One region of the Methylobacterium terrae genome, then DNA from elsewhere that is predicted to be linked to it. Evidence: predicted binding sites of a transcription regulator. Region 1 holds the regulator's gene; each other region holds the start of a gene.
The links. The regulator LexA, encoded in region 1, represses DNA repair genes until DNA is damaged. The targets are predictions, from matches to a motif close to TGTTCNNNNTGTGTTCNG.
Positions count from the first base shown of each region.

Region 2: a site for LexA is predicted at 1,251-1,268, ahead of DK419_RS21255 (DUF3072 domain-containing protein). Genes of this name have one in related genera too.
Region 3: a site for LexA is predicted at 1,206-1,223, ahead of parE (DNA topoisomerase IV subunit B). Genes of this name have one in related genera too.
Region 4: a site for LexA is predicted at 1,317-1,334, ahead of radA (DNA repair protein RadA). Genes of this name have one in related genera too.

Region 1 is NZ_CP029553.1:2,264,538-2,266,734, forward strand. It holds gene uvrB (excinuclease ABC subunit UvrB) at 1-483, shown strand, start outside; gene lexA (transcriptional repressor LexA) at 646-1,383, shown strand; gene DK419_RS10165 (NCS2 family permease) at 1,448-2,197, opposite strand, start outside.
Region 2 is NZ_CP029553.1:4,578,884-4,581,080, forward strand. It holds gene DK419_RS21250 (branched-chain amino acid aminotransferase) at 169-1,056, shown strand; gene DK419_RS21255 (DUF3072 domain-containing protein) at 1,281-1,547, shown strand; gene DK419_RS21260 (Flp family type IVb pilin) at 1,852-2,007, shown strand; gene DK419_RS21265 (LysR substrate-binding domain-containing protein) at 2,020-2,197, opposite strand, start outside.
Region 3 is NZ_CP029553.1:124,930-127,126, forward strand. It holds gene treZ (malto-oligosyltrehalose trehalohydrolase) at 1-499, opposite strand, end outside; gene DK419_RS00540 (hypothetical protein) at 772-960, opposite strand; gene parE (DNA topoisomerase IV subunit B) at 1,285-2,197, shown strand, end outside.
Region 4 is NZ_CP029553.1:1,973,604-1,975,800, reverse strand. It holds gene radA (DNA repair protein RadA) at 1-1,268, opposite strand, end outside; gene DK419_RS08880 (cytochrome b) at 1,448-2,020, shown strand; gene DK419_RS08875 (hypothetical protein) at 2,043-2,197, opposite strand, start outside.

The DNA of each region.
Region 1 (2,197 bases):
ATCCTGGAGAGCGTCTACGAGCGCGACCACGTCCAGGTCGATACGGGGCTCGCCAAGTCCGCTGTCACGGTCGGCCACAACCTCAAGGCGGTGATGGCCGACCTCGAGAAGCGGATGCGGGCGGCGGCGGCCGACCTCGACTTCGAGGAGGCGGCGCGCCTGCGCGACGAGCTCAAGCGCCTCCAGGCGACCGAGCTCGCCATCGCCGACGACCCGATGGCCGAGCAGGCCGACGTCGAGCGCGAGGCCGGCCGCTTCGGCGCCAAGCGCAAGCGGCGCGGCCCCGAGCCGCTCGGCTACGGCCCCGGCGGCAAGGGCACCTCCGACGAGGGCACCCGCATCCGCGAGCCCGACCTCGACGAGATGGGCCCGGGCACCGACCGCGAGGTGCCGTTCTCCTACGCCGAGCGCCCGACCGGCCGCTCGACGCAGGGGTTTCCGGGCCAGCGGCCGAAATACAAGGGGCGCAAGGGGCGGGGCTGACGCCCCGTCCCGCCCGAATAGGCTCGATCTCTCCTCTCTGCCGGGGGCCGTTGCTGTGCTCTCGCGCGGATTTCGCCGACCCGCTTGCGGAACACTTGCGGAACGCTTACCATGTTCGCGATTTGTTTCCGGAGCGCGCCAGCGCGGGGATGAGAGTGTCACATGCTCACGCGTAAGCAGTTGGACCTGCTCCGCTTCATTCAGCAGAGAATGCGCGAGACGGGCGTGCCCCCGTCCTTCGACGAGATGAAGGACGCCCTCGACCTCAAGTCGAAATCGGGCATCCACCGCCTGATCACGGCGCTCGAGGAGCGCGGCTTCCTGCGCCGCCTGCCGAACCGGGCCCGGGCGATCGAGGTGATCCGCCTGCCCGACACGGTGACGGGGCCGGCGCAGGCCGCGCCGAGCGCCGAGGTGGTACGGTTCAACCCCAGCGTGGTCGAGGGCGGTCGCGCCCACGAGCCGAAGCGGCCCGCCGGCATCCCCGCGATGGCGACGGCATCGGACGAGAACGGCCAGTCGGTCAGCGTGCCGGTGATGGGCCGGATCGCCGCCGGTACGCCGATCTCGGCGATCCAGAGCCAGAGCCGCACGGTGGCGATGTCGCCGGACTTCCTCGCCAGCGGCGAGCACTACGCCCTGGAGGTGCGCGGCGACTCGATGATCGAGGCCGGCATCCTCGACGGCGACCTCGTGGTGATCCGCCGCCAGGAGACCGCCAATACCGGCGACATCATCGTGGCGCTGATCGACGACGAGGAGGCAACCCTCAAGCGCCTGCGCCGCCGCGGCTCGTCGATCGCGCTCGAAGCCGCCAACCCGGCCTACGAGACCCGCGTGCTCGGGCCCGACCGGGTGCGGATCCAGGGCCGGCTGGTGAGCCTGGTCCGGAAGTACTGAGGCGGGTCGAGAGGCGACGCCCGAACCCTCCCCCGCAGAGGGGAGGGTTCGGGCGGTGCGCCCTTCAATGCGCGCTGCCCGTCGCCACGAACTTGAACAGGAACACGCCTGCGATCACCCACACCACCGGCTTCACCTCCCGGAACCGCCCGGTGAGCAGCTTGATCACCGCGTAGGTGATGAAGCCGAAGGCGACGCCGTTGGCGATCGAGTAGGTGAAGGGCATCAGGAGCGCCGTGACGCAGGCCGGCAGCACCTCGGTCAGGTCGTCCCAGTCGAGGTCGACCAGCTCGTGCAGCATCAGGCAGGCGACGTAGAACAGGGCCGGGGCCGTGGCGTAGGCCGGGACCGAGCCGGCGAGCGGCGCGAAGAACAGGCAGGCGAGGAAGAGAACCGCCACCGTGGCGGCGGTGAGCCCGGTGCGGCCGCCCTCCTCGACGCCGGACGCGCTCTCGAGATACGCCGTGGTGCTCGAGGTGCCGAGCAGCGAGCCGACGAAGATCGACGAGGAATCGGCCATCAGGGCCTTGTCGAGGCGCTCCATCTTGCCTTGCGTGAGCAGCCCCGCCCGGTTGGCCACGCCCATCAGCGTGCCGGTGGCGTCGAACAACTCGACGAGGAAGAATACCAGGATCACGTTGAGGAGCCCGCCCGACAGGGCGCCGGTGATGTCGAGGGCGAACAGGGTCGGGGCGATCGAGGGCGGCAGCGAGGCGACGCCCTGGAAGTTGTTGTCGGCGACGACGAAGCTGAGGGCCGTGACGGTCAGGATGCCGGCCAGCAGCGCGCCGCGCACCTTGCGCACCGAGAGCAC
Region 2 (2,197 bases), 2.3 Mb from region 1:
CCCTCCGGGGGCCCTCGTCATTTATGTCAGTCTTGTTGACATATCTCAGCCTCGTTGATAGGCGTCAACCCCGCCGGCGAAACGAACGAACGCCCCGCGCCCCGCTCAAGCACGAACGTTGCGCGAGAACCAGCCAGGCGGAAACGAACGCATACGAGGATCATCGTCATGTCCGTCATTCCCTTCGACCAGCGTGAAGGCCACATCTGGTTCGACGGCCGCATGGTGCCGTGGGCGGACGCGAAGATTCACGTACTCAGCCACGGCCTGCACTACGGCTCCAGCGTGTTCGAGGGCGAGCGCGCCTATGGCGGCGAGATCTTCAAGTGCACCGAGCACTCGCAGCGCCTGCGCCGCTCGGCCGAGCTCCTCGACTTCGAGGTCCCGTACTCGGTGGCCGAGATCGACGCCGCCAAGAAGCTGGTCCTGAAGGAGAGCGGCCTCTCGGACGCCTATCTCCGCCCGGTCGCCTGGCGCGGCTCGGAGATGATGGGCGTGTCGGCGCAACACAACACCATCCACCTCGCCATCGCGGCGTGGGAGTGGCCGAGCTACTTCGATCCGGCGACCAAGATGAAGGGCATCCGGCTCGACCTCGCCGATTACCGCCGGCCCGATCCCCGCACCGCGCCGTCCGCCTCGAAGGCGGCGGGCCTCTACATGATCTGCACGATCTCCAAGCACCGGGCCGAGAACAAGGGCTACGCCGACGCCCTGATGCTCGACTTCGAGGACAACGTCGCCGAGTGCACCGGCGCCAACGTGTTCTTCATCCAGAACGGGGTGATCCACACCCCGAAGGCCGACCGCTTCCTCAACGGCATCACCCGCCAGACCGTGATCGATCTGGCGAAGCGCCGGGGCTACGAGGTGGTCGAGCGGCGCATCCGTCCCGAGGAGATGGCGGGCTTCTCCGAGTGCTTCATCACCGGCTCGGCCGCGGAGGTCACCCCGGTCTCGGAGATCGCCCAGTACCGCTTCACCCCGGCCGCGATGACCAAGACCCTGATGGACGACTACTCCGCCGAGGTGCAGCCGCGGGCCAAGGCCGCCTGAGGGGCAAGGCCGCCTGAGGGGCAAGGCCGCCTGACTCCGGGCGGCCTGAGTCTCGGGATCGATCGCGTGAACCGAAGGCCCCGGGCGGGAGACCGCCCGGGGCCTTCGCGCATGAACTTCGTGGTTTGCGGGAACAAGCCGCGCCTGCGGCGCTCGAGCCGGGAACGCGGGCCGGGGCTTCGCCGTTGTCTGACCGGAACATTCGGAGAACATGGGGAGCCCTCATGACCACCAAGACCGCCGCCAAGAAGACCGCCGCCGAGACGCACGAGACCGAGAACCCGAAGCAGGACCCCAAGGACACCTCGAACCGGATCAAGGATCCGAAAGACTGGACCACCGGCTCCGAGCCGATGACCGGGGCGCAGGCCTCCTACCTCAAGACCCTGGCCGAGCAGGCCAAGGACGACGAGGCGTTCGACCCCGACCTCGACAAGGCCGAGGCCTCGCAGCGCATCGACGCCCTGCGCAAGGAAACCGGAAAGGACTGAGCGGCCGCGCTCCGCCTCGCCGAGGCACGACGGCAGGGCCGCCGCGCCGCGGCCCTGCTCTCGCCCGGCAGGGGCCCGGCTTGCCGGGAACCCCGGACTTGCCCGGAGCTCGACTTGCCCAGGGCCTAACTTGCCCAGGGCCTGACTTGCCGAGAACCCGGCTCTCCAAGAGCATCCTCAGGCGGGCGCGTTTCTCACACCGCATTAACGCCTGGTGAGGAAGTGGTGCCCTAATGTCCGGCGCGACGGAAGAAGGAAGCCGGACGTGCGTGGCAGATCGCGGGCGAGGGATGCGATCCGGCGCTTGCGGCGCGACCGATCCGGCGCGACCGCGATCGAGTACGCGCTGGTGGCCGGCCTGATCTTCCTCGCCCTGACGGTGGGGCTCAACACCTATGGCAATTCGGCCGGCAGCCTGTTCGGCAACATCAGCACCCGCATCCTCGCCGTGTTCGGCTAGAGGCGGCCGCCGTCACTCCGCCGCCAGGCCGGGAGCGTCCGGGCCGGGCTCGATCGGGCCGAGGCCGTCCAGGCCGAGATTGTCCAGACATTGCCGGATCTGCCCGGCCAGGATGTCGGCGAGCGGGTTCGGCTCGCCCGCGCGGTGACGCATCAGCCCGATGCGGCAGGCCGGCAGGCTGGCGAAGCCG
Region 3 (2,197 bases), 2.1 Mb from region 1:
AGGGCAGCACGCCGTCATAGCCCCAGTTGCGGCTGCCCTTGAAGTCGGCGAGCGGCAGGAGCTCGATCGCGGTGACGCCCAGGTCGCGCAGGGCCTCGAGCTTGCCGGCGAGCGCCGCGTAGGTCCCCTCCGGCGTCGCGGTGCCGACGTGGCACTCGTAGATCACCGTCTCCTCGAAGGGGCGCCCGGCCCAGTCCCGGTCGGTCCAGGCGAAGGCCGCCGGGTCGATCACCTCGGAGAGCCCCGAAACGTCCTCCGGCTGGAAGCGCGAGGCGGGATCGGGCACGACGAGGTCGCCGTCGATCCGGTAGCCGTAGCGGGTGCCCGCCCGCACGCCCGGCACGGTCAGGCGGCGCCAGCCCTCGCCCCCATCGGGGAGGTCGTGTTCGGTCCCGTCGAGAACCAGGGCGACGCTCGTCGCGGTCGGAGCCCAGAGAGCGAAACGCACGCCCTCCGGTCCGATCTCCGCACCGAATGGCATGCTGTGGGCGCGCCGCATCGGGCCACCATCCTTCGAAAGCGAGACTGCAAAAGAGCGAGACTGAGCGGCGTGGGGGGCCGTTCAGGAAATTCGGCCGGGGTGGCCGGGTTCCGCACTGCGAAAAGAGCGTGGACCGCCGCGGGAGCTAAGGCGGCCGGCGCCCCCGGCAATGGCCGGACCGGAGGGTCGATGGGGATGGCGGGCCGCGATCACCCCGACACGGTGGGACGCGCGAGCGACGGCGCTCACGGCATCGCCGACGATTGACTGATGAGAGCCGTGAAAAGGGCTCAGAGCGCCCAGGCGAGCGTCGCCGCGAAAGCCACCACGACGGCGGCCCCGGTCGCGGTCGCGGCCACCCGTCCGAAGCCCGTCGCCACGGCCGCGACGCCGTCCTCGGCGAAGCCGAAGGCCTGGCCGGCGGCCTGCTCGGCGCGGGCAAGGGAGAGATGGCGGGCGTGGCGGTTGGCGGCTCTCATCGTCGGGACGCTCCTGCGGCGCGGGCCTCCCCCGTCGGGCGTCGGGAGCAGCCGTTCGGACAACGGGCGGTCACGGCCGAGGTTCCGGGAGGGGCTCCTGGGGATGCCTCGGGCCTCATCAAGCTTTAAGGGAGTTTGTTTACGTCTCGGTGACTCTGGTACGGGTTCTGCTGCGCGTCGGATTCGCAACCCCCGACGCGACCATGCCCGTTCGTCACACCCCGGCTCCGCCCGAAACCCCTTTTTGTTCCGCGTTTGTTCCGGTATAGGGAGAGGATGACCTCGAATGCTGCCAGAGCCCTTCCCCCACCGCGAGGCCGTCGCGTGAGCGAGGCCGCACGAGACCTGTTCGGACCGGGCGCCAAGCCGGTGGACCCGCTGAAGGCGGAGGCCGCCAAGGCCGAGGCCTCCAGGCGCCCGAAGCCCGTCGCCGTGCCCCCGCCCGCGGAGGCCGCCGAGGCCGGCTACGACGCCTCGGCGATCGAGGTGCTGGAGGGGCTGGAACCGGTGCGGCGCCGGCCCGGCATGTATATCGGCGGCACCGACGAGAAGGCGCTGCACCACCTCTTCGCCGAGGTGATCGACAACTCCATGGACGAGGCGGTGGCGGGACACGCCAGCTTCATCGAGGTGGAGCTGGAGGAGAGCGGCTGCCTCGTCGTGACCGATAACGGCCGCGGCATCCCGGTCGACCCGCACCCGAAGTTTCCCGGCAAGTCGGCGCTCGAGGTCATCATGACCACGCTGCATGCCGGCGGAAAGTTCGATTCGAAGGTCTACGAGACCTCGGGCGGCCTGCACGGCGTCGGCATCTCGGTGGTGAACGCCCTTTCGGACGTGCTCGAGGTCGAGGTCGCCCGCAACCAGACCCTCTACCGGCAGACCTTCTCCCGCGGCCACGCGCAAGGGCCGATCGAGACGGTCGGCCGGGTGCAGAACCGGCGCGGCACCAGGGTGCGCTTCCATCCGGACGCCGAGATCTTCGGCGAGCACAGGTTCGATCCGCGCCGCCTGTTCAAGATGGCCCGCTCGAAGGCGTACCTGTTCGGCGGGGTCGAGATCCGCTGGCGCTGTGCCCCTGCCCTGCTGGAGGGCGTCGAGAACGTGCCTGCGGAGGCCGTGCACCGCTTCCCGGCCGGCCTCAAGGACTACCTCGCCCGCGAGATCGACGGCAAGGACCTCGTCGCCGACAACGTCTTCGCCGGCAAGGTGACGAAGCCCGGCAGTCACGGCTCGC
Region 4 (2,197 bases), 290 kb from region 1:
AAGCCGAGCTTCTGCGCCTCCTTCAGCCTCGCTGGGGCCTGCGCCACCGGGCGGACCGCCCCCGACAGGCCGACCTCGCCGAAATAGACCGCGTCCGACGGGAGGGCCGCGCCCGAGAGCGAGGAGACGAGGGCCGCCGCCACCGCGAGGTCGGCGGCGGGCTCGCTGATGCGAAGCCCCCCGGCGACGTTGAGGTAGACGTCGTGGCCGCCTAAGCGGATGCCGCCATGGGCCTCCAGCACCGCCAGCACCATCGACAGGCGGTTGGGGTCCCAGCCGACGACCGCGCGCCGCGGCATGCCGAGCGCGGAGGGCGCCACGAGGGCCTGGATCTCGACGAGGAGGGGCCGCGTGCCCTCCATCCCGGCGAAGACCGCGGTGCCCGGCGCCGCGAGGTCGCGCCCGGCGAGGAACAGGGCCGAGGGGTTCGGCACCTCGGCCAAGCCTCCGTCGGTCATCTCGAACACCCCGATCTCGTCGGTGGGGCCGAAGCGGTTCTTCACCGCCCGCAGGATGCGGAAATGGTGGCCCTGGTCGCCCTCGAACGAGGCCACCGCGTCGACCATGTGCTCGACGACGCGGGGACCGGCGATCTGCCCGTCCTTGGTGACGTGGCCGACCAGGATCACGGCGGTGCCCGAGGTCTTGGCGAAGCGGATCAGGCTCTGGGCCGAGCCGCGCACCTGGGTCACCGTGCCGGGGGCCGATTCCACCGTCTCGGTCCACATCGTCTGGATCGAGTCGATGATCGCGAGCGCCGGCGGCTTGCCCTGGCTCAAGGTCGCGATGATGTCCTCGACGTTGGTCTCGGCGGCGAGTTCCACCGGAGCGCTCGCGAGCCCCAGCCGCTCGGCCCGCAGGCGCACCTGGCCCACCGCCTCCTCGCCCGAGATGTAGGCGACGCGCTCGCCCCTCTTTGCCAGGGCGGCGGAGGCCTGCATCAGCAGCGTCGACTTGCCGATGCCGGGATCGCCCCCGAGCAGGATCACCGAGCCGCGCACGAAGCCCCCACCCGTCACCCGGTCGAGCTCGGCGATGCCGGACGAGGTGCGGGGCGCCTCCTTGGCCTCGCCGGTCAGCCCCTCGAGGGGGAAGATCCGGCCCCGCGCCCGGCTCGGCCGGGTCGCGACCGGGCCGGAGACCGGGCTTGCCGCGCCGGTCTCCTCGACGATCGTGTTCCACCCGTTGCAAGCCTCGCAGCGCCCGCGCCAGCGGTTGTAGACCGCGCCGCAGGACTGGCAGGCGAAGGTCTGGTGGTTCTTCGCCATCGGCGGCGATTCTCCGAGATGGGGGGCCGCGCGCCGGCCTCCGTCAGGTGTTCCTGATATGTCCGCAGCGGCGGGCTGTTGCAACCGGGCCCGCCTCGCGCCCGGCCACGGTTCCGAAACGAACCCGCCGCGCTCGCGCCCCGATCGGCCGCGAAAGCTCGGCCGACCCGCGACGAGGGATGCGCACGACGATGGCCCGGGCCGGTGAACCTTACCACTACGACCGTACGCAGCGGGGCTTCCACTGGCTGATGGCGGCCCTGATCCTGGTGGCGCTCGGCATCGGGATCTACGCCGCCTGGCAGGTGCCCGGCACCTCGCCGCGGCGCGAGCTTCTCGACCTCCACAAGTCGATCGGCCTGACGGTGCTGCTGCTCCTGCCCTTGCGCCTCGTCTACCGGCTGATCGCCGGCGAGCCGGCCTACCGCGCCCCGCCGTCCCGGTCCGCGCACCTCGCCGCGAAGGCCGCGCATGCGAGCCTCTACGCCCTGATGCTGCTCCTGCCGGTCAGCGGCTACGTCTACTCGGCGGCGGGCGGCTACGGCCTGCCGTGGTTCGGTGTGCTCTCGTTCCCGCGCCTCGTGCCGGTCGACAAGGCCCTGTCGCTCGCCGGCTACGCCGCGCATTACTGGATCGCCTGGGGCGTCGGGATCGTGCTCGGCATCCACGTGCTGGCGGTCGCCTGGCACGCCTGGATCCGGCGCGACGAGGTGATGGGGCGGATGTGGCCGCGGCGGGCGGCTCGGGGGTGAGGCGGCGGGAGCCGTCCCGCCGTCACCCCGCGTCCCGGAGCCGCTCCCCCGCCTCGCCGTAGCCGAGCGCCGCCGCCGCGCGGTTGGCGATGCCCCGGCTCAGGGTCACCCATTCGAGGTCGTTGATCGCCTTCACCAGGCGCTCGCGCTCGGGGGTCTCCCCGTCGCCGGGCGCGG